Regions from separate parts of the Thalassospira sp. SM2505 genome, predicted to be linked through region 3. Evidence: riboswitches for the same ligand, from Rfam matches in the RefSeq annotation. Region 3 holds a riboswitch; each other region holds the start of a gene.

What was found. A riboswitch is a leader RNA that binds a small molecule or an ion and turns the genes downstream of it on or off. The one in region 3 is predicted to bind cobalamin.
Positions count from the first base shown of each region.
Region 1: it holds a riboswitch for cobalamin, as region 3 does, so the genes downstream of both, cobT (nicotinate-nucleotide--dimethylbenzimidazole phosphoribosyltransferase) here and ACTU44_RS12365 (DUF4198 domain-containing protein) in region 3, are expected to answer to the same signal.
Region 2: it holds a riboswitch for cobalamin, as region 3 does, so the genes downstream of both, cobU (bifunctional adenosylcobinamide kinase/adenosylcobinamide-phosphate guanylyltransferase) here and ACTU44_RS12365 (DUF4198 domain-containing protein) in region 3, are expected to answer to the same signal.

Region 1 is NZ_CM142731.1:4,335,432-4,343,569, forward strand. Features, by position in the region: gene ACTU44_RS20270 (c-type cytochrome) at 1-26, opposite strand, end outside; gene ACTU44_RS20275 (RrF2 family transcriptional regulator) at 382-831, shown strand; gene ACTU44_RS20280 (methyl-accepting chemotaxis protein) at 996-2,081, shown strand; gene cobT (nicotinate-nucleotide--dimethylbenzimidazole phosphoribosyltransferase) at 2,152-3,225, opposite strand; cobalamin riboswitch at 3,314-3,447, opposite strand; gene ACTU44_RS20290 (imelysin family protein) at 3,770-4,825, shown strand; gene ACTU44_RS20295 (hypothetical protein) at 4,894-5,430, shown strand; gene ACTU44_RS20300 (multiheme c-type cytochrome) at 5,427-6,977, shown strand; gene ACTU44_RS20305 (FTR1 family iron permease) at 6,974-8,138, shown strand, end outside.
Region 2 is NZ_CM142731.1:259,193-267,330, forward strand. Features, by position in the region: gene ACTU44_RS01155 (hypothetical protein) at 40-741, opposite strand; gene cobN (cobaltochelatase subunit CobN) at 925-4,695, opposite strand; gene cobW (cobalamin biosynthesis protein CobW) at 4,789-5,829, opposite strand; gene cobU (bifunctional adenosylcobinamide kinase/adenosylcobinamide-phosphate guanylyltransferase) at 5,864-6,391, opposite strand; cobalamin riboswitch at 6,448-6,637, opposite strand; gene ACTU44_RS01175 (hypothetical protein) at 6,881-7,555, shown strand; gene ACTU44_RS01180 (histidine phosphatase family protein) at 7,670-8,138, opposite strand, start outside.
Region 3 is NZ_CM142731.1:2,636,191-2,644,328, reverse strand. Features, by position in the region: gene ACTU44_RS12390 (MFS transporter) at 1-1,262, opposite strand, end outside; gene ACTU44_RS12385 (energy-coupling factor ABC transporter ATP-binding protein) at 1,333-2,049, opposite strand; gene cbiQ (cobalt ECF transporter T component CbiQ) at 2,033-2,830, opposite strand; gene ACTU44_RS12375 (cobalt ABC transporter permease) at 2,827-3,444, opposite strand; gene cbiM (cobalt transporter CbiM) at 3,437-4,111, opposite strand; gene ACTU44_RS12365 (DUF4198 domain-containing protein) at 4,130-4,930, opposite strand; cobalamin riboswitch at 5,098-5,290, opposite strand; gene ACTU44_RS12360 (DUF924 family protein) at 5,442-5,984, shown strand; gene ACTU44_RS12355 (glycosyl transferase family protein) at 6,053-7,117, opposite strand; gene yaaA (peroxide stress protein YaaA) at 7,142-7,918, opposite strand; gene ACTU44_RS12345 (peptidylprolyl isomerase) at 8,113-8,138, shown strand, end outside.

The DNA of each region.
Region 1 (8,138 bases), 1.7 Mb from region 3:
GCAGATTTTGTCAGACGTTCCGACATTTGAACGAATCCTCACTCCGATTGACAGTTCCAAGCCGCTCTGTCCCCAAAACGGCATTCTCGCATCATTTGCCAAGCCTGCATTTCGCTCCTTGATTGCCGTCAAACGAAAAATTCCCGCCATTTGGCGGGGGCATGTGCGGGAACAGCTAACGGAGCAGAATTGCCGGTTTCAGGTGAATGTGACCAAACAGGGTGTCGAACGGTTTGATCGCCAGTCCTTTGTGATCGTACCTTGCACGACGGGGACACCATTTTATCGCGTTGAATTTCGCAGCATTGGGCTGGCTGGCCGAGAAAAGAAGTGTAGAATATACATGTTTAAATCTGCGTCTGAACACGGATCGAGCTCGCCATGCGCCTGACCCACTTCACCGACTACACCCTGCGGGTACTGATCTATCTTGGCTTGCATCAGGATCGTCTGGTCACGATTGATGAAATCGCCAATGCCTATGAAATTTCGCGCAATCATCTGATGAAGATCGTTCACCATCAGGCCCGCACAGGGGTGATTGAAACCGTTCGGGGCAAGGGCGGCGGCATGAGACTCGGTCGCGTCCCTTCGGAAATTGGCATTGGCAAGATTGTTCGGGATACAGAACAGGACATGGCGCTTGTCGCCTGCTTTGACCCCGCACATCACGGTGAATGCCGGATCGAAAGTGCCTGTTTCCTGCGACATGCCTTGATGGAAGCAAGCAATGCCTTCTATCGGACTCTCGACAATTACAGTCTGGCGGACCTTTTAAAGCCGCAAGCCCAATTATCCTCGTTGTTTTCTCAATCCTCGCCGTCAGTGTGAGACACTGATCACCTCAAGCGGAACACGGCTTCCCGTCGTATAAGTGCGTTCCTGCAAATTTAAACAGGCTGCCATGCCTTAACATGTATTCACATTACATCTTTAAACATGTATTTTGTTTACATGTTTAAAGATGTCGGAACATGTACCGAAGGAAACCAGCTATGTTCGAATCACTTTCCACCCAGAACAATATGGCCTCCCTTTCCCGCGAAAACGAAATGGAAGCTCTCCGTGCGCGTGTCGCCGAGCTTGAGCAGGAACAGAAGATCACCCGATCCATTTTTGGAAATCTGGCTGCCTTTGGAGACTCCCTGATTACCGTGCGCGAGTCTTTTTCCGACCTGTCCGCCTTGCTGGTTGAAACCAGTCGCGCCAATCAAGATGCCCGACATCAATCCGGTGAAAGCCAAACCGGCCTGAAAAACATGTCATCGCACATCACAGAAATCAGCAAGCACATCCGTGCGGCCTCTGCACAAATCAGCACGCTAAATGACAATGCCGGACAAATCGGCTCTATTCTTTCGATGGTTGATGATGTGTCGCGTCAAACCAAACTCCTGGCATTCAATGCAAGCATCGAAGCCGCACGTGCCGGAGAAGCCGGAAAGGGCTTTGCGATTGTCGCGACCGAAGTCCGTGGATTGGCCAATCGCGCAACCGAAGCAACTTTGGAAATCGGCAAGCTGGTTCGTAAGATCCAGTCACAAGCCGATAGTGCCGATCGTGACATGAAAACCAATGCGGGCTCTGCTTCTGATCTGGAATCAGATGCCAATACACTTCTGACAAGAACCCAGCATATCCTTGATATTTCGACCGAAGGACAGTCCGCAATGTCGATGGCTGCCATTCTTAGTGAAATAGAACTAGCCAACCTTGAAGAACTTGAACTCAAGCTTGCCGTCTATCGGGTTTTCATGGGGCTATCGGATGCAACCGAAGCAGACTTTCCGCCGGAAACCGACTGCCGATTGGGGCAGTGGTATTACGATGGCAGTGGCCACGGTCTTTTTGCCGATATGGTTGATTTCAAGGCGCTTGAAATCCCGCATCGCCAAGTCCACGACAATGCCCGCAAAGCCGTGAGCTTTTATCGTCAGGGGCAACTTGATCTTGCCCTTCAGTCCTTGCAAGCCATGGAACATAACAACCTTGATGTCATGCAGCGCTTGCGCAACATGATCCGAAAGGACCGGGCGGCCCAAGCAGCCCGGTCAAGCACATCTTTAACGGACGCGGCGTAACGTCTTTACATATTTTCAGGCCAACATCCTCCGGCGATATTTCGGACCAGAGGATGTCGGCCTGATACCTTTAAGCCTGCTTCTCACATGGCGTATCGCGAGTAATCCCGATGTCTCCGAAGCTTGCCATATTATTGTGACACTGTGCCGCAGCCCGGACAATCAACCCGGCAAGCACGGCTCCGGTGCCCTCGCCCAGACGAAGGTCAAGATCAAGCAACGGACGCTTTCTGATCCGGTCCAGCAATAACCTGTGCCCCGGCTCCGCTGATCCATGCCCGACCATGCAATGCATCAGGCTTTTGGAAGATGTTTCATGCAGTGTGGCCGCTGCCGCACTGCATATAAACCCGTCAAGCATAACCGGAATGCTTAGCAGCCGGGCGGCGATAATCGCCCCGGCCATCGCAACGATTTCCCGGCCTCCGACACAGCGCAAAACGTCCAGACCATCTTTCACCGACATATCGTGGCAGGCTTTTGCCTGCTTCACGATATTGATCTTCCGCTTGTACTGATCGCGGTTGATACCTGTTCCCGATCCTACCCAGTCGCCCGGCGTACCATCCCACATGATATGGCAAATTGCCGCAGCAGATGTTGTATTCCCGATCCCCATTTCCCCCGGGCACAGGAACGAGGCATCCGGGTTCACTGCCTCCATGCCGATACGAAAAGCATCAACGCATTCATCTTCGCTCATCGCTGCTTCAACGGTGAAATCACGGGTCGGACGGTCCAGATCAAGGGCTCGCACTGTCACCTCGGCCCCAAGTTCCGTACTGAACTGATTGATCGCGGCCCCGCCCTTTGCAAAGTTATCAACCATCAATGCCGTGACGGACGGTGGAAAAGCAGAAACATCATGCTGCACAATTCCATGGTTTCCTGCAAAGACACAAACTTGCGGGTAATCCATTTGCGGAACGTCACTTTGTTGCCACCGGCACAACCAGAAAACAATTTCCTCAAGTCTGCCCAGGCTGCCGCGCGGCTTTGTCAGTTCAAGGTCCCTTTGCCGTGCCTTGATCACCGGCCCTTCATCGGCCATCGGCAATGACCCGAGCAACGCCCGGATATCATCAAGCGACTGGATGCCCTCTGAAATATTTGTCTTTTCGTGCTTTGCACGGGTTTCCAACATTCAACCTTCTCCTGGAAAGGCAAGATTGCGGCAGTTCTGCCACGACCTTTTCCATCGGCACACAATCTTGTTGAAACGTGTTTTACTCGTCTTCTGGCTCCCGGTCGGAACGCTCCAAACTGCCTTCCCGAATGGATTGCTCATTCAGTGACTGCCGCTCTGGCATTGTTTGCAGCATACCGGTTACAGCGGCGGGACCGCTGCGGATTTTCACCGCATTCCGTTAGCAAAACTCACTATTCCCCAAAGGCAAAAGGCCACGGCCACGGACCTTGATCCAACCCCCGTGACCTTTCGCTCAATGCGGGTAACCGATGGATTAAGACACCAGCACCAGCCCGTGAACTTGATCATCGTCAAATCGCTTGGCGCGATAAAAGCCCGACCAGTTTGACTTGACCAGCATCAAGTTCGCCTCTTTTCGCAAATGATAATTGTTATCACAAATATTCCCGCACCGATTATTCGGCGAAACAGGCGGGCCGTATTCGCAACCCCGTCTGTTTTACCGCAACCGCCATTTTTTGATCTGAAAGGTAGGAATATGTTCAAGAAACCCGTTCTTCTGACCGCCGCACTGGCATCGTGTCTTGCAATCTCGGGCAATGCCTTTGCAACTGATGATGCGGAAATCAGGGGCCTTGAGAATGTCAAACAGTTTACACTTGATCATAATGAACGACTGATCTCGCAGGCAGGCTTGCTTGAAAATGCAGTGTCTGCCTATGCCGATATCATCGCATCACATGATGGAAACTATGCTGCTGCCTGGCAGGCCAAAGGCCCTGTTCTGGCCGGTCAGATACAAAATATCCGAACACTCTGGCTAGAAGCATCCAACCAGTATGAAACCATTGAAGGTATCGTTGCCGGGATCCCTGAAACCGCAAAATATGACCTGATCCTTGATGCTGGCAATCCCGGAACCGAAAACGAGGATATCGCCCAATACGATCTGACACTCCCTGACGGAACCGTGCTTTCCCGGCCGGGAAACCTTTTCCACGGCATCACGGAACCCCTGTTCTGGGGCATGGAGGAAAGCCATATCAAGCTGGTCGCAGACCTCAATGACGATGGCAAACAAGCACCGGGAGAAATGCTTTTTGATGCCAATCTCGGACTTGGTGCGGCACAGGCCCTGACGCACTGGGCCAAAAAATTGCATAGCGACATGTCGGTCTGGAAGCCGAACCGTGACGATGCCTTTACCTCGGTTGTGACAATGACACCAACAGTTGGCGACTATTTCGGTGAGTGGAAGGAATCCCAGTTCATCACCGGAGAAGTCGGTGCCTTTGTCGCGCAAAGCCGCCTTGCCGATGTTCAGGGGATCATGGGCGGGTGCAAAAAAATGTATTTCAACGCCATCTCGCCAGTTGTTTCCGCTGATAATCCCGACCTTGATAGCCGGATCAAATCAGGCTTCGAAGAACTTCTTTCGCTGGTTGAGGATACCTATGCCCGCGAAAAGTCCGGTGAAAAATTCGGCATTGAAGAAGCCGATGCACTGGGCAACGAGGCCCAGGATATTGCCGACCGGATTGTCGCAATGATCCTGCAGGCCGCAGCCCAGAACAAAGTCAATATCCGCGGCTAATTTGTCCCGCATCAATCAAGCCGGCGGACATTGAAGTCCGCCCGGCTTGACGACCAGCAAGAACAGCCATGACGACAAAAAACACAACTTTCCCGCTTTCAACTGTCCAGTACGTTCCTGCACGTGCAGGTGTAATGAGCCTGATCCGCGCGAACTCGCGGATGCAGGTTCTGACATATCTTTTTGCCCTCCTGCTTGGCACCGGACTTTATCTGGAATTCTTCGCCGGACATAACTGGAACGCTGGTGAAACTGTTTTGCTGTTTCATCTATTTGTCGGGCTGATTTTTACTGTCCTGTTTCTTGTCTGGGTCGCGAGCCATATCAAACAGGGTCTCGCGACAAGTCAGCGCAAAATATTCACCGGACTGAGCTGGTTGCTGATCGCAAAATACATTCTGATCATCGCAACCGGATGGCTGATGGTCGTGCCCCCTGCAATCTACCTGACCGGGAAAATCTGGTTCTGGCAGTTCGAAACAACCTATCTCCTGACTTTTCTGCATTTATGGGGGGCCGTCACTGCCATGATCGGTCTGGTTATTCATCTGGGGTTGCGGCACTGGTGCAACCCGACCCCGCATTCAAACCGGGGGGAGAAATGAAAAGACAACTCAAAGCCAATCTCCCGCTTTTGATATCTGGCTGTATCATTGGCATCCTGATTGTCGTTTCCCTTTATCTTCTACGCCCTCCCGCGCCGGAACCGGGCATCGACCTTGTCAATATCCCGTTCTATCAGTTGCCCTTTGGACCGGATGAAAATGGTGCAGAACGGCCTTTCTGGCCGTCGCGACTGCAAACCGATAACGGTCGTCTTGTCGATCCGTCAAAAATTCAGTCCGCCGCAACCTGTGCCACCTGTCATCAAAAGGAATTTGATGAGTGGGCCCCGTCGCTGCATGCCATAGCCGGTCGCGACACAGTTTACGAACGCGCTGTAGAGGCCAATGAAAACTTGCACCGTGACGGGATCGAACGTGCACGGTTTTGCGAAGGATGTCATGCACCGGGTGAAGTTCTGGCAGGACGTACCAATCGCTTCAAATCTGTCATGCCTTCAGACGCCGAGACCGAAGGGATCAGTTGCGTCATGTGCCATACCGCTACCCATGCCGACCCTCTTGAAGGCAATGGGGCGCTTACCCTAGCTGTGAATACCGGTGTCGATCAACTCTCCAACCCGATGATCCTTGCCGCACCGCGTGATCATGCCCGTGCCTTTGGTGCAGCCAAGACCAATGCCCTGATTGCCAGCGCTGATTTCTGCGGCGGATGCCATACCGAAAACTATGATCAATCGATGTCCAAGGCGACAACAAGACAACATGTCCAAAGCACCTTTGTCGAATGGCGCGACAGCTGGTACGCCCAAAATGACATCACTTGTCAGGACTGTCACATGGCGCCGGATCCGGCATCCTATGTTCGACAAATCCGCGACGGGGACATTCGCAAACCTGAACGCTATGCCCATAACTTTGTCGGGGCAAATTACCTGATGTTTGATACCTCTCTTGGATCAAACCTGACATGGTTACGCGGCGGGATATTGCCAGGACTAACCAAAGAACAAAACACTCGCCTGATTGAAAAACAGGGAACGGCAACATCAGCCCTGTTGCGCGCTGCTGCCGGACTTGCCCTGAAAGGCAGTCACATTACCGATAACCGGCTCGTTTTTGACATCGCCGTACAGAATCTTGGTGCTGGTCACAACCTGCCAACAGGTGTGATCGATCAGAAATATATGTGGCTTGAAATTGTGGTTTCGGACGCAAACGGCTCGGTGATCTATCATTCCGGCAGCTTCGATACCGAACGCGGGCAAACCGATCCAGACGCGGTTATCTGGCGCGAAGACTTTCGCGACAGTGCGGGCAATCGCATTCCCGATCATCTGACTTTCATAACCGCAGAGATAACGCATCTGCGCAAAGGCGTCCCCCCAAAAGGCGAAGACATCGTTACCTATGACGTTGCGCTTTCCGGTGACAACACCGGCCCTTACCAGATCACCGCACGTCTCTGGTACCGGGTCGCCACCCAGGAATTTATCTTCAACACATTGAAGACCGACCTGATTGTCCCTCCCTTCGAACTTGTCAGCGCAACGTTCAGTCTTCCTCCAGATAAAAAGGTACGGCCATGACCCCCTGTATTTTCCGATTGGCTTTACTGACCTTCGTGATCATCGCAGCCCCGCTATCAAACGGTTTTGCTCAACCAAACCTTGCCTGGCAGGATGCCGAAGAATTACAGAGCACAAGTGCCTCTCTGATCCGGGTGATGTATCGGCCTGTTGATCATGCTCTGGAAGAAAAGGTGGCAGGCAAACTGGCCAGAATTCAGTCGCTTTGGAACGACCATCTTGCCGCCTCCTTTGAAATCGCTGTTCCGGATCAGGCCCGCACTGTTTCCGACGCGCTGATTGATTACGCAAACGCGGTTTCAACATGGAACCCGGCCAAAGCGGCATCTGCCCATGCCGACATCCGCACGGCAATACTCCATGGTGCATTTGCAAGAACTGTTGATCTTCTGAATTCCGGTGATGTCGAAACTGCATCACAATGGCTGAATATCCGTGAATATGCCCGCACATCGCGCGACACGGCCGCCAGTATTGCCATGCGCGAAGCACTTTCCGGTCGTCTTTCCCCTCTTCAGACCCGCGATATCATCAAGACTGAGTTACTTGGCATTTATGCCAGCGAATTACGACGCGCCCTTGCCGATGCGCGAACCCATCTTGCACAGAACTATACCGTCCAACTGGCCGGAACCATTGCCCGCACCCAAGGCTTGCACCGCCTTCTTGCAGGTAACATTACCGAACGGCTTGGCCCGCAAAAGGGCACTGAAATCAGCAACATCATGACCGGGTTACGCACAACATCCGGGGGCGACGAGCTTGAGACAAACCTTCAACATCTTCAGGATCTGTTCGCGACCTATGCCCCGACCAGCCTGCCACAGGATGAACTCGAACGACGGGTCCGGCTTCTGGCGCGCTTTTTGAATCTGATCCCGCTTGAATATGAAAAAGGTGTTCGCGACGGCGAAATCACCATTCCGTTTGAATATTTCGAAGCACAGCTTTTCCGTGACCGTGCCCAGATGATCTATGGCGATCTTGGTCATGACCTCTCACAACACCACCCCCGATCTTTCGACCAGCTTGGTACTATTCTCGACGAGATGAAATATCTGATCAGCAGCAAGGGAAACCCTGAGCAAATCCGAAATCTTGCCACCGAAGGGCAGGAAATCATTGCCGACACCTATGGCAGTGACACGGCCAATGGCGGAT
Region 2 (8,138 bases), 2.3 Mb from region 3:
CACCCACAAACCAAACTGTCTTTCCGGAACGATATTTCCCTAGCAGATCGTGCCTTCGCGCGGTGACAGACCAAGATCACCGGTGACAAGATCAGCCCACTTATCGGGTTCGCGCATATCGATATTGCGCAATTCAGGGCGCCGCATCCGGGCCTTGTTAAACAATTGCAGACGATCACCTGGCGACATGCGTTTCAGCCGCATCAAGGCTTTGCGCACGGTTTCATTGTGCGATGTCACCGGGGTCTGGAAACTGTGTTCGACGACCTCAAGCCTGCGTTCAAGCCAGTCGCGGCTGACAACCACCTCTTCGATCAGGGCTCTGAATTCCCGGACCACCGGAAAATGATCAAGGGCGACATGGGCAACCGAAATCGCCGTGCGCCAGACCTGGCGTTCAACACCTTGCAAGTAGCGCCAATAAATCTGAACCTTGGCATCAATTTCGAACCGGGTCTGGTCCGGGCCGGGCAGATGATGGGCAAGTTCGGTCATACCAGCATGAAATTCTTCAAAGCTGACCGGGCGGTGCTGGCCGTTAAAGCGTTCACGCACGTCAAGAACGGCGCGAATGGCCCCGCGGGCCGGGCGATAACGCCCCTGTCCGTGCGTATCGGCCCGCAACCAGTCGGGCATGTCACAATCTGCAAGCAGGAAGTCAATGATATCTGCGTGCCCTTTGTGGGCAGGCAAGGGAGTTTGCAAATAGTCAGGCAAACGAACGTTGGTCTTGTTCTCCATCGCGGCCTCCTATCTTTTCGATCGTCCTGCTTCCCGTGCAGACGATCCGAAAGGTGTGCCCCGTCCCTCACAACTTATTAACAGTTGGTTAATCGAGATATGGTGCGAAAACGTAACGTTTCAACTCCTGACAATGTTCCCTTGGTAAATTTCTTGTGAATCCCGTCAGTTAGTCGACCACACCTATGGGCGGTCCATCAGTTCGGTGGCAACGCTATTGCGGCGCGGCTGCCAAAGGCCACGTTCGATTGCTTCGCGCAGGCGATCCCGAATGTCGCGCAGGGCATCTGGGTTGTGCTGTTCGATAAAGTCGCGAACCTTTGGATCATCAAGATAGGCATCATAAACCAGATCAAAATGATGATCAGCCACACAACGCGCCGTTGCCGCAAAGGCAAACAGATAATCCACTGTGGCTGCCATCTCGAACGCGCCCTTATAGCCATGGCGCATCACGCCATTGATCCATTTGGGATTGACCACACGGGCCCGGACCACACGGGCGATTTCTTCTTCCAGCGTGCGGATTTTGGGGCTTTCGGGGCGGGAATGGTCACTATGATAAACAATGGGCTGTTTACCCGACAGATTGCGCACCGCCGACGTCATTCCGCCTTCGAACTGATAATAGTCATCGGAATCAAGCAGATCATGTTCACGGTTATCCTGATTATGGACAATCGCATCAACATTCGCCAAACGGGTTTCAAACAGCTTGCGCGCAGCAATGCCCTCGGCCCCGTTCCCATAGGCATAACTGCCCCATGCCAGATAGGCATCGGCAAGATCGGCTTCGTCTTCCCACAGCTGTTCGTCGATCATCGCCTGCAAACCGGCACCATAGGCACCGGGCTTTGATCCGAACACGCGGAAACCGGCCTGCTGGCGGGCCTGATCGGCACCCATGCCCTGATCGCTTAGTTTTGCCGTCTCCCGCGCGATACGCGTGGCAATCGGGTTGATGTCCTCAGCTTCATCGGCCTGATCGGCCACCGCGCGTACTGCACTGTCAAACAGGTCAATCAGGCCCGGAAACGCATCGCGGAAGAACCCAGATATGCGCAAGGTTACATCAACACGCGGACGGCCCAAAAGCGATGCCGGCATGATCTCAAACCCGGTCACACGGCGTGACGCGCTATCCCATGTCGGACGTACCCCCATCAGGGCAAGGGCCTGCGCAATATCGTCACCACCCGTACGCATATTGCTGGTCCCCCAAACCGAAAGTCCAAGGGCACTGGGCCATTCCCCGTGATCCTGCACGTGCCGTTCAAGCAGCAATTCTGCCGATTTCCATCCCAGTTGCCAGGCCGCTGGCGTCGGAATTGTGCGGGTATCCACCGAATAGAAATTACGTCCGGTCGGCAACACGTCGGGCCGTCCGCGGGTTGGCGCCCCCGATGGTCCCGGTTCGACAAACTTGCCCGAAAGGCCGCGCAGAATGCCGGAAATCTCGGCCGCACCACAACCGGTTACGGCCGGGCGAATATTTGTTTCGATATCGGAAATAACATCATTCACCGCATCCCATGCCGGATCGGCAGTGAGGGTGCCATTGACCAGATCACGGGCCAGAAGTTCGATGCGTTCGACCGTATCACCCGTCGTGCGCCAGGGCCCGATATCCTGATCATCATAGGCGGCAAGAATATCGGGCTTGGCACCTGGCCAGAATTCAGCGAATGCGCAATCAAGCGGGTCAAATTGCGGATCGGCAAGAATATCTCTGGCGATTGCCCGATGCAGCGATGCCTTTGGTCCCGTATCAGCACCGCGTGGCAAGCGCGCCAGCGCGACCAGAAGATCAGTCAGAAGATCACCCTCAGGGGCCTTGCCAAAGATATGCAGGCCATCGCGGATTTGCAGTTCCTTGAGCTCGCACAGATAGTTATCAAGCTTGGCCAACGCGCTTTCTTCGTCTTCACCGGCTTCGATTCCGCAATCACGATCAAGGCCAATGCGAATGGCAAGCTCAAGAATATCGCGTTTGAGGATCACCAGACGGCGCGGATCGACCGCAGCAGCGTCATAATATTCGTCCACCAGTGCTTCGAGATCCTTGAGCGGGCCATAGCTTTCCGCCCGCGTCAGGGGCGGGGTCAAATGGTCAAGGATCACGGCCTGTGCCCGGCGTTTGGCCTGCGTGCCTTCGCCCGGATCATTGACGATAAAGGGATAGAAATGCGGGGTTGGGCCAAAGACCGCCTCGGGGAAGCAATCCTCGGACAGTGCCAGTGACTTGCCCGGTAACCATTCCATATTGCCGTGCTTGCCAAAATGAATGATCGCATCGACGCCAAACACATGGCGCAGCCAGATGTAAAAGGCGAAATAGTTATGCGGCGGCACCAGATCGGGCGAGTGATAGCTTTCAAGCGGATCAATATTATAGCCGCGCGCAGGCTGCAACCCGACCACCACATTGCCCATCGGCAGGATCGATAGCGCAAAGCTGTCCTGATCGGACAGATAAAACGGATCGGTCTTCGGGTCGCCCCAGGCATCCGTCACCTGATCCCGAATGGATTTTGGCAATTCCTCAAACGCGGTCCGGTATTTTGCCATCGGCAAGGTCACGCGTATGTCGCGTCCGGCAAGGGATTTGAAATCGTTGGTCGGTCCGGCCTTCACCGCCGAAATCAGGGCGTCGCCATTATCGGGCACATCGGTAAGCTCATACCCCTCTGCCTGCATGGCACACAGGGTTTCAATCATGCCAGCCGGGGTATCAAGCCCGACACCATTTCCCAGACGGGCATCCTTGTTGGGATAGTTCGCCATGACCATGGCGATCTTGCGGTGCGGGGCATCAGTGGTACGCAGCCTGATCCAGTTGGCGGCAAGTTTGGCCGTGAAGGCCACGCGATCACGTACCGGGATATATTTGACCAGATCGATCTGCGTCAGGTCGTCCTTGCCCGCCGATCCCTTGAACGAAATGGCACGTGCCAGAATACGGCCGTCAACTTCGGGCAGGGCGACATTCATCGCAATATCCCGTGCGGCCAAGCCGTTCACGCCATCGCGCCAGGCTTCTTCGCTGCCACCCGACAGCACCACCTGAAAGACCGGGGCATCGACTGTATCAAACGGCCCGTCAAGTCGTTCCGATCCCGGAACGGAAAGCGCAAACCCGGTGGTATTGAGGATCAAATCGGCGCATGTTTCCGATAACCAGTCACTAACCAGCGCACTTGCCACCGGGTCCTTAAGGCTGGCGACAAAAATTGGTAATGGATTGAGATGGTTGACACAAAGTTCTTCAACCAGTGCGTCAATTACGTCGAGATTCCCGGCCTGCACCAGGGATCGATAGAAGATTACCGGTGTAACCGGTTGATCTTTAACCCAGTTTGACCGGATTTCATCAAGATTTGCGTGGGATTTTCCCGGCCAATAGCCACCCGCCTTGACCAAAGGGGCGGCTGGGGACCAGTTCCAGCTCACATTTACATTTAACTTTTCATATATAAGGCGAAGTAAATTCTCGGAATTTTGCGGGCCACCTTCAATCAGATAGCGCCAGATATGCTGATATTCACTGCCTCTGAGCGTCGAAAGCGAAAGCAGTTCGGCATCGGGTTGATCATCACCCGGCAGCAGAACCAATGGAATGTCCCTGGTGCGCGCCATGGCAACCAGTTGCTCGACGCCATATTCCCAGTAACCGCGCCCGCCCAGAATGCGCACAATGATGAATTTGGCATCGCTTAATACATCATCGACATACAGATCGACCGACATATTGTGGCCAAGCTGCAAAAGGCTGGCCAGACGCAAGGATGGAACGTCATCACCAAAGGCATCGATCAACCGCGCCTGCGCCCCGGCAAGACAGGCAAGCTCGGACTCGGCAGCAGACAGGATCACGACATCCCCCGGTTCCTGACCAAGGTCCACCGCCTCGCTGCCATCGGTAACCATTCCGGGCTGAGCTGCCAAAAGATGCATTTGAAATTCCGTCTTTTACGTCGTCAAAGGCATCGATACCGGATGCAAAACACCCGGTATCGATCAGATTAATCTGTCTTTGGAAAGACGGCCTCAGGCCGCCTTGATCGCGGTCTCGATGGCGGCGCGATCCAGTCCATGCAGACCGATCACCACCAGCTCGGAGCGGCGGTTTTCCGTTTCTGCCCACGGGCGATCAAAGTAACGCTGGAAACGTTCGCCAACACCCTGAACCACATGGCGCATCGGCTTGCCGGGGATATCAAGGAAACCCTTGATGCGCAGAACATCAAACTGGCGGACAACATCGACCAGGCGCTTTTCCAGAGCCGCCGGATCATTGACCGCATCAAGCGACACCACAAAGCTTTCAAAGTCATCGTGATCATGCTCATGACCATCGTCGTGATGGCTTGGGCGGCTATCAAGGTCATCTTCGGCAGCGGCACCAAGCCCCAGCAGAATGGCGTTTTCAACGCGGGAATGTTCGGTTGCGATAATCTTGACCGATGGTCTTTTCAGCTCTGCCCGAATGTCGGCTTCGACCTTGGCGCGTTCTTCGTCGGTCAGAAGATCGGTTTTGTTCAAAACCACCATATCCGCGCAATGAAGCTGTTCTTCGAACAATTCTTCAAGCGGGCTTTCATGGTCAAGATTTTCATCAGCCTCGCGCTGTGCCTGAACCGCATGATGGTCATGGGCAAACAGACCGTCGCGCAGGGCCGCGCCATCAAGAACCGCAACCACCCCGTCCACGGTCACACGCGACCGGACTTCCGGCCAGTTAAACGCCTTGACCAGCGGTTTCGGCAAAGCCAGACCAGATGTTTCAATCACGATGTGATCAGGCGGTGTTTCGCGATCAATCAGCCCGCGAATGGTCGGCAGGAAATCATCTGCGACCGTGCAGCAAATGCACCCGTTTGCCAGTTCAACGACATCATCCTCGGCACAACCTTCGATGCCGCAGCCATTGATGATACCACGATCAACACCAAGATCGCCAAATTCATTGATGATCAGGGCGATACGTTTGCCATTGGCATTTTCCAGCATGTTGCGGATCATGGTTGTCTTGCCCGCACCCAGAAAACCGGTGATAACCGTTGCCGGGATTTTTCCCAATTGCGCCATCTTATAAATCCTTAAAAATCAATACATTAACTTGTTATTTGACCTGCATCGGGATGCCTGCGACCACCAGTGTCACCCGATCAACCAGTTCAGCGATGCGTTGATGCAGCCGTCCGGCATGGTCACGAAAGGTCCGTGCCATTGCATTTTCCGGAACAATGCCGAAACCGACTTCGTTTGATACCAGCAAAACCGGAATCTTCAATGTCGGGATCAGTTCGCAAAGCTGATCAAATTCCGCATCAATGTCGCGATCTTCAAGCATCAGATTGGTCAGCCACAAGGTCAGGCAATCAACCAGAACCGGCTTTGCGCCCGTTCGGTTGCAGGTTGCAAGCGTGCCACAAAGATCAAGGGGTTCCTCAATCGTTTGCCAAAGATCGCCGCGCGACTGTTTGTGAAGGTCGATGCGGTTGGCCATTTCATCATCCCATGCCCGACCCGTCGCGACATAAATCCCGCCACCGGCATGATTGATGATGTTTTCGGCAAACCGACTTTTACCCGATCGTGCACCACCAAGGATCAGGTGCGTCCCGCCAAGCGGGTCATTTTGGGTCATTGTCTGTTCCTCGCCATGGCCTCCCACCGAGGCCCGATTGCGTCGCCACCGGTTTTTGATTGGTGACACCTTCGGCTGGTTTCCTGGCTGCGGGCATGAAAGCAATCCGCCTTCCCGGTTTCCCGGTGGCTGATGAACGACCTTGCGTCCATCTGGATCACCCAACCCGATACAGTTGCGGGGGCAGCATCGGCATCGCACCGATTTCCCATCACCGAACGGTGCGCCGAACCTAACAGGTTTGGTTCTGAACCCAAAGGGCATTCTCCAATTGGCGAAGCACCCTAATCGAAAGGTCAGTATTTGTAAGAATTGTCTTCTTGAGGGGAGCCCTCCTTTAAGAGAACATAATATTATCACGCTGGAATTAGAGTGAGACAAAATCACCTTCCAGTGGGATCGCCGGGACAAAAACCATCATAACCCGGTGTGCCACAGAAAAAATGTGGCAACTGGATCTTGGGGTTAACTGGAATTTTTCATAATCAGATGGCAGTTTCTGCACAACTATCGAAAATCCGAAAACCGAACACGCCAAGCTGGGTTACATCGTCCCGAAAGGATATGTGGCTTGGCTTGCTTGAACGTTTGAACTCTGAAAATCGCGCGTTTCAGACCTTTTTGCACGAATATGCGACGGATTCAGAGATCACGCTTTCGCGGCGTGATGTTCGCAACATCTTTGCGCTTGATGCCTCCAAGGGCGTGATTGGAACCATTATCTGGTCCCATTCCCGAGGCATCCGTGTGAATGCATTGTCACTGCTTGTCCGCGACCTTCCGACATTGATTACCCTGATGTCGATTTCCGATTTCGGCGAAGAAGAGCTGAACGAATTGCTGGCCCAGCCGGGCATTTCGGTTCCGACCGCAAGCAAAATGCTCTCGGCCTGCGGCAAGACCTATTGCGGCATGCCAGCAGCCATTATCGACGACAATGTTATTCAGGTGATTGAAAATACGGCATTGTCCGAAGATTTTCCGAATGTTGCCAATTTGCGCAACAAGTCGCGCAGCCGTCCGATGCCCTATTATGAGGCCTATCTTCAGGACGTGACCGCGATCTGCGAAAAGTATGACATTTCGGCAGATCTACTTGATCGATATCTGGCCGAACAGGCTTTTGACGATCTTTCCCCAAAAGCAGAACTACAATCGGCCTGAACGCGACCATCCGGAAATTGATCCGGCCAGAACCAGAAACGGCATCATCTCAAACGGGATAGATGCCGTTTCTGGATCTGCAGGGCCGAGATGGTGACACCACAGTTTCCGGTTTTAGTAAGTTTGATTAACACCGGTGATCCGCCAGCCGGGCAGATCAACCCCGTCAATATATTCAAGCTTGGTCAGGCTCAGCGTATCAATATGAAATGACAGGGCCGCCTCAAGCGACAAGCCAAGGGCATTGGCCATGATCGCCCGGATCGTTCCGCCATGAATGACCGCAACGATATCGCGCCCGGCCCAGTATCGGTTCAGACGATTGAAAATCGGACCAACCCGGTCGACCACATCGGCGAAGCTTTCGCCATTGGGTGGTTGCTGACGGGCGAAATCGGTCCAGAACTGCGTGGTTTCACCTTTGGGAAGATCATTCCAGTGCTGCAGCTCCCACGCGCCGAAATGCTGTTCGGAAAAGCCGCTTTCGCGCGTTGGCACAACGTCTTCGTCAATAACTTCCTGAAGCTTGAGCGCGGTATCAAGAGTTCGGGAAAGATGACTTGTGACCCAGACCGCATCGCGC
Region 3 (8,138 bases):
TGCGGGTCGTCATGATCATGGGGATGCTCATGCCAGAATCCCGGATGGCTATGATCAATTTCCAGCGGGTCCTGTTTGGGCCACAACATGATCGCCGCCATCGCACCAATCAGTGCCAGTCCACCTGATGCCATAAACGCAACCGAAAGATCAGCAAGGCTGCCAAGCCACCCCACAACCCCGTAGGCAATCAACCAGCCACCATGTGACAGCGCAAAATTTGCAGCGAAAAAAGCAGACCTGTCACCCGCTCCTGCTGATCGTTGAACCAATCGTCCGCCGGGTGTCTGTGCGAATGTGGTCCCTGCCCCTGCCAGCACCCACAATGCGGCAAATGCGATGGCAGTTTGTACCCCGTTCACAATCAACATCGCCCCGATCAGCATGACCAATGCTGCGGCAAATATCCCGAACATCATCAAGCGGCGTTCACCACATGCATCAATCATTTTCGGAATGATAAAAGCCGCAATCATTGACCCACCGCCGGCACAGGCCAGAAAGACCGTGGTCAAAATGTCGGTCCCGCCAAGCACAGAACGGGTCAGGACGACTGTGTTGACGATGATCATCGCACCAACACAGGAAACAGCAAAATGCACGGCCAGAAGACCACGTAGTCGCGGTGTTTTCAAATAAGCCATCACACCAAAACGGGTATTGGCATAAACACCGCCTTCACGATCAGTCGCAGCAGCACGAGGAATTGACGTTGAGACAATCAGAATGGCTGAAAGCGCAAATGTAAGACTGTTTGCCATGAACAGGCTGTCAAACGACCAGACAAACAACAAAGCAGCTGCCAGTGCCGGGCTTATCAGGTTCTCCAGATCATAAGCCAGCCGGGCATATGAAAGACCCTTGGTGTAGGTTCTCTCGTCTTCCAGGATTTCTGGAATGATCGCCTGAAACACCGGAGTGAAAGCTGCTGACGCTGCATTCACGACAAAGACCAGAACAAAAACCTGCCATATCTGATCAACAAATGGCAGGCACAGAACAATCGTAGCACGCAGAATATCAAGCCCGACAAGCCAAGCCCGACGGGGCAGCAAATGCGCCATACCACCGGCAACGGGTGCAATCACCAGATACGCCACCATCTTCAGAACCAGAATTGAGCCAAGCACCCGGCCGGCATCCGCGCCGGCAAGGTCATAGGCCAACAGCGACAAGGCAACCGTCGTCAGACCGGTCCCGATCAGGGATGTAACCTGAGCAGAGAAGAGATGCCGAAAGGCAGCAATGGAGAACGGTGACATGGTGGGCGTTGTCCTTGGCTACATTTCAGATGGCGGGTCAAATCCGATTACAGGGCTTTGAAAACATAGCTTATACTGACTCTGCCTGTTGCCGGGCACGTTCGGAAGCCGTGCATTTCTTGGCTGGAAGCTGTTTGGCTTCGGACATTTTTCCTGCCCGCAGCTCCAGGGTGCGGGTTGCCAGTTTCCTGCGAAAATGCGGATCATGAGACACAAGGATCATCGCTTGGGGCAGCTCAAGCAGGATTTCTTCAAGCCGTTGCAGGTTTTCTTCATCAAGCGCATTTGTCGGCTCATCAAGAAGAAGAACATCAGGTTTCATTGCAAGCACCGCAGCAACAGAAACCAGCCGTTTTTCACCACCTGAGAGTTCGTGCGTGATGCGTTCACGCAAATGTTTGAGATGAAGCTGATCCAGAACATCGTCGACGATCGCCAATGCTTCTTCCCTGCTTGCACCGAGATTAAGCGGGCCGAAGGCAATATCTTCGACAACCGTTGGGCAAAACAGTTGATCATCCGGGTCCTGAACGATGAAGCCAACCCGACAACGAAGATCATGAAAATCTGCATCAGAAACGCGTTTTTGTCCGAATGCACTGATTTCTCCACCAAGCGGCTTGATCAACCCGACAAGGATACGAAGCAAGGTACTTTTCCCGGCCCCATTGGGCCCGGTGATAAACAGACGTTCATTTGCTGAAAGTGACAGGCTGACACGATCAAGAACACTATGTCCTGCCCGGTATCCATAGGAAATATCGTTTAGTTCAATAAGCAAGGACATAAATACGATCCATCAGGATAAGGGCCGCGATCATAACGAAAAAGGTTGCACCAAGGATGGCATCACGCCTGCGAAACACCAGCTGATCAATCATCGGGAAATGTCCACTAAACCCCCGGCATTTCATGGCCTCAAGCACACGTTCTGCCCGCTCAAGCGACCGAACAAGTAACATACCGAACAGGTAACCGAATGATCGATAGGTATGGAACGTGTTTCGTGCCTTGAACCCGCGCAGCTTCATCGCCATCCGCAGACGGTGATACTCATCATGCAGTACCGAAATGTAACGCACCGTGAACATCATCAGATGCACCAGTGCCGCCGGGCACCTTAACCGGTACAAGGTATGCCCCAAGGTTACAGGCGTCAGCCCCGAAAGCAGGCTAAGCATCATCAGAACAACCGCGTTTGCCCGGATCCCGATCAGGACAGCATGTAAAAGGCCTTCCTTACTGGCGTCCGCGCCCAGCATCGAAAACATCGGTGTTCCAGGCGTGGTAAACGGCAACATGACCAACATGACAATAATGAAGCCGTCCATTGCCGCCATACGCTTCAAGGTCAGTCGAAGTGGCAGATCGGTCAGCAACATTGTGGCAATGGCGATGACAAAGGCACCAAGGGCAAATTCGATCTGTTGCAAGGACACCACCATCACAGCAAACAGACAAGCAGCCACAACACGCACGCGTGGATCAAACGATCCAACAAAGGATGGTGGTTTAACCCCGCCTCCTCGCGCGCTTAACGGCTGGTCATGCCCGAATAAATGACTCATGGCTTTGACGCTTCGGCTTTCAACCGTCTGGCAGCAATGTAATATGCGATCCCGAAGAACCCGAATATATAGCCAATACCCCCAAGAACCGATTGGAGATCATTCTTCTCCTTATAGGCGGTAATTTCGCGCCGAAGGGGCCGAAGTTCATCACGAACAATGGCGGCTATGGCTTCTTCCTGTTCTCGGCTTATCGCGACATTCCCGGAACGGCTTGAACCATCCGGGCCAGCTTGTTTTATGCTGGTTTTTTCATTTGCTCGCGATTGCGCTTCGCCCGTCAGCCCGGCCTGGTCGGACAAATCAGAAATGGCAAAGCCTGCCTCGGCGATGTGCCCGGCGCCCAGATCCGCCCGAAAGACCAGATCGACCTTCTCGCTTGGCGTATAGATAAAAAATCCGTCCCCATCGGTCATGACCTGATCGATCTTATTCCCCAGATTGTCAAAGACCTCAACCACCGTATCGGCAGCCATATCTCCGTTGGAGAACCCGATTTCCCCTTCGACATTCGAACCACTTGGAAAGACAGACGCGATCACCTTATGCGCCTGAGCCCCATGCGCGCCGAACATAACCCCGGCAATAATGATCCCTGTGGCCAGCTTAGCCATTGTTGGCCTCATTTGCCTGTTCAGCAAGGATGATCGAGCTTTGCACCGCATATTCATTGGCCTGATCACCGGTCATCAGCAAGGCCGGTTTGACTTTCATGATCAGATACACGGCAGCGGCAGAAACAAAGCCTTCAACAGCCATGATCGGAATATGGGCAAAGAACACGAGTTTGGCGGCCGGAATGAACGCATCCCCGCTCAGCGTCAGGGAAATCGCCACAAACAACGTGGTCAACGAGATAGAAAGTGCCCCGGCAATGCCGCCCCAAACAGCAGCAGCCGTCGGGTTGCTGCGCGCAACGACACCACGGAACATGAATCCGGCAATCACAGCCGGGAAGGCAATATTGACCGTATTGACCCCAAGAACCGTAAGACCGCCAAATCCGAAGAAAATCGCCTGTAACAACAGCCCGACAAAAAGTGCGGGAAATGCCGTCCAACCAAGAACAAGACCGGCAAGGCCGCTCATGATCAGATGAACACTTGAGGGCCCCACCGGGACGTGAATAAGCGAGGCCACAAAAAACGTTGCCGACAGCACACCGGTTGCCGGAATTTTATCGATCGGGAGCTTGCGCAACCCAAGACCAAGTCCGGCAACCGCAAGAACCCCGCCCCCAATCAGAACTTCAGGAGCCAGTGCCCCGTCCACAATATGCATCTGTTTTTGTCCCCACGCCTATTTCACATCATAGGCACGAACCCACAGGACTGCATCCTGAGAAAGCTCTTTACCGTTGAATTCTTTATCAGGGCCACTGCCAAGTGCCGCAAATCCCCAAAACCCGGCTTTGGGAATACCGAAGGTGAAATAGCCGTTTTCATCGGTAAGCGCCACAATAGCCCCACCGGGCATTGGTTTTGCAGTTGGCTCCTTCGGTCGGCCATTTGCCATATCCGGTTCGGCAGCCATGTATTCAACTTCCACCTCGACACCGGAAACCGGCTGCCCGTCACTCAGAACACGACCACTAAAAGTCGACCCGGCGACGATGTTGGTCGGTCTGTTTAGCGGCAAAATTTCCGTTTTCAGCCCTTGTGCTTCCATCCAGTCCGTCGGAATTTCATTCCGGTTCACATAGGATTTTGTAATCTGCTGGATATAGATATCTTCGCTTTGTTCGTAATATGGCGCAGGCACAACCACCATGACGTAATCGCCACTGCGTTTGAGTGTCAGCGTGCCATCAAATGCCGCCGCCGAGTTCTCAGACCCGGTAAACGTCGTCGGAGAAAGCGTTGATTCCAAATCGATCTTTTCACCACGATGAATAACGTAGAACTCAATCGGATTGGCCATATCCATGACATGTCCGTTTTCAAACGGATGCCAGAAGATCAGCTTGACCGGAACATCACCAGCAGCGGCCTGATTGACTTCCGGAGTATATACCAACTGGAAATGGGCCTGTGCGGCCAATGGCATCAATAATATAAAACAGACGCTTGCAACAGCGCACCTGCCAACGGTCTTAAACATATAATCGTCTCTTCCACGAACGATGCATACCGGGCAACTGCCCGACACGCAGTGTTAGGATAAAGAACGATAGGATGGCTGGAAGCAAGATACCGGTTAAACAAGACCGCATTTTCCCTGCAACCTGACGCTCACCCCGGCGTCCAACAGTTCAGCACCAGACAAGCCGTGTCTGGCAGTCAAAGGCAGGTCTCCTGGCTCACGGTTTTAAAAGCATTACGCCTTCCCGGTTCTCACCAGTGGCATGTGTAATGCTCGGACCGCTTACAGTTGCGGGGGCAGCCGTGGCATTGTCGTAACGCACCACGTTCCCTTTTAAGCCAATCCCGAAGGATCAGCACCCAAGACACAGGCATAATCCATGTCGGGATCATAACTGTCAACTCTTTGCCAAACCATTGGCCCACTATCTTTCGGATAGCATAACTTGACCGGTTGTTTGCCGCTGGCAAAAATTGCTTAACACACCGTATAACCATACGAAATGCATTCTGTTTAAGGGCTAAACGACATGAAACCTGAAACTGTTCTGGACTTCTGGTTCAAGGAACTTGATCAAAAACAGTGGTTTATCAAGGATACCTCACTTGACGCCCACATTTCCGAGCGGTTTTCGGACTTCCACACTGCGGCGCATGCAGGTGAACTCTATTCCTGGCGCGCGACTGCAAATGGCCGTCTGGCCGAGATCATTGTTCTTGACCAGTTTTCGCGAAACATGTTCCGCGACCAGCCGCAATCTTTTGCATCGGATACCGTGGCCCTGATACTGGCACAGGAAGCCGTGGCAAATGGAACGGACAAGAAACTGTCCAACGCGCAAGAGCGTGCATTTCTTTACATGCCCTATATGCATTCGGAATCTGAACTGATCCACGAAATCGCACTGGAACTGTTTGCCCAACCGGGGCTTGAGCATAACTACGAGTTCGAGATCAAACACAAAAGGATCATTGACCGTTTCGGCCGTTACCCGCATCGCAACGAGATTCTCGGGCGTGTATCCACCTCCGAAGAGCTGGCATTCCTCAAAGAACCTAATTCTTCGTTCTAAAATGCAAAAAAGGGACGGCAACCCGTCCCTTTTCTTTTGATCAGATGTGATGAGCTAGCAGTCAGCTATTAGCCGACATTGCGATCGCGTTTGTCCCACCATTCCTGAACCAACCTTTCGGCTTCGTCGATATAATCTGCCTTGCCTGCCAGGAATGCCGCCATTGCAGCACTCCCCTTGATCCGTGCTTCGGCACCAGAATCTTCGACATCTCCGCGCCAGACTGAAAGGAAGTGTTTCAGGGTTACCGGACTTTGCTCGTCGAGCTCTTTTTCCGTTTTGGACAGCATCGCAGGCCATCTGACGTCGCAAAGCTCACCGTTATCTAGCATGCGCAGGTCGACATGCTTGAAAGGCGTACGTTCTGCCTCACCGCCACCGCCCTTGATCACGCCGATCCGTGGAAGTTCAAGCAACTTTCCGGTTTCACGATGCACATCAAGAAAGGCCGGATGAAATACACCTAGGAAAGCCGCACGCGCCTGTAACGGATTAAGCAACCGCAGTAATGTATTGACCGGGCTTCGCAAACCCAGCAACGACCGCAAGCCGATCAGTTCCTGCAATTTCGGATGCATGTGCCGCAATGGCAGATATGCGAACCCTTGGGCAGCGATATCTGATCTTGCTTCTTCTGCGGACATCGCGATTGGCAGTTTCAAGGCCTTGATCGCAGCTTCGGTGCCAACACCATTGACCAGATGGGAATTATATCCATGCATCAGGACCGGCACACCATTCTGCGACAACAAATGTGCCGAAAGTACAAACCAGGGCAAGCCGCGTGTACGCCCCGCCGCATAAGACGGCCAATCGAGCATCGGTCGCCCTTCTGCACCAGCGTCCTGACCATCATCAGGGTCAAGTCGGGCGGCCTTGCGGACAGCTTCGATCATGCCCGCAAGTTCATCGGGCGTTTCTGCCCGATAGCGCAGCATCAATAAGAAAGCCCCCAGTTGAATGGGTTCAACCTCGTCGCGCAGGATCATGGAAAAAGCGTCAAAAGCTTCCTCACGGGTCAGACTGCGTGAACGGCCCGGCCCCCGAAAGAATGTTCTCAAATACCCGGAAAACGGATGTGCCTCGGGCAGATGATTGTCATCCTCGAGCTGTTCAAGATGCTCGTCGGTCATTAGTTATCACCGAAATAGTTTGTGTTATTGGTCATGAACGCGGGTAAAGACCCACTCCGTCTCACTCGACAGGTCATCCTGATAGTAATAGCCATCAAGCTTGAACTTCTTCAAACCCTGCGGATTTTCCAGTCGATTGTCGATCATGTATCGTGCCATCATGCCACGGGCGCGCTTTGCTGAGAAGCCAACAACCTTGGCTGCCCCGCCTTTGACTTCTTTGAATACCGGCGTAATTACCGGGCCTTCAAGCAGTTTGGTCTTTACTGACTTGAAATATTCGCTTGAGGCCAGATTGATCAGGCTGCGATCCTTATGGCCCTGTGTAAGCTTGTTGATTTCAGTGGCGATCTTGTCACCCCAAAAAGCATAAAGGTCTTTGCCACGCGGGTTCGACAGTCGTGTGCCCATCTCAAGACGATATGGCTGCATCAGATCGCGTGGTTTGAGCAACCCGTATAATCCCGACAACATGCGAAAATGACTTTCCGCCCAGTCTATGTCGTCTGCTTTCATGGTGTCGGCATCAAGTCCGACATAGGTATCGCCACGAAAAGCATAGATTGCCGGTTTGGCATTGGTGCGATCAAAAGGCCGTGAAAAATGCTGGAAGCGCTGGTAATTCAGATCAGCAAGGTTTTCACTGATCCCCATCAGCTTCATCAAATCGCTGCGGCTTTTTTTCCGCGCAACTTCAATCAGTTCTTCAGTGTCGTCCAGAAATGCGGGTTGTGAAACAGCCATTTCAGGCACGTCTGTTTCAAAATCCAGCTTCTTGGCCGGGGACACAACAGCAAGCATCAATCTGCCTCTTCTCTTTCATCTCGGATCAATTTGTCGTAACAAGCCATAAGGCATGGACAATGTCTAGGGCCCAAGCCCATGTACAGGAGTATACGACTGTACATGGATTTGGACCCTTGGCGTTTTCCATAAACTTCTAATCTTGCAGAAAATCCGCCAGGTGCAAGCCTTGGCGGAAGAAAGGACCAGTTATGAGTGAACAAGTTCGCGCGTCGCA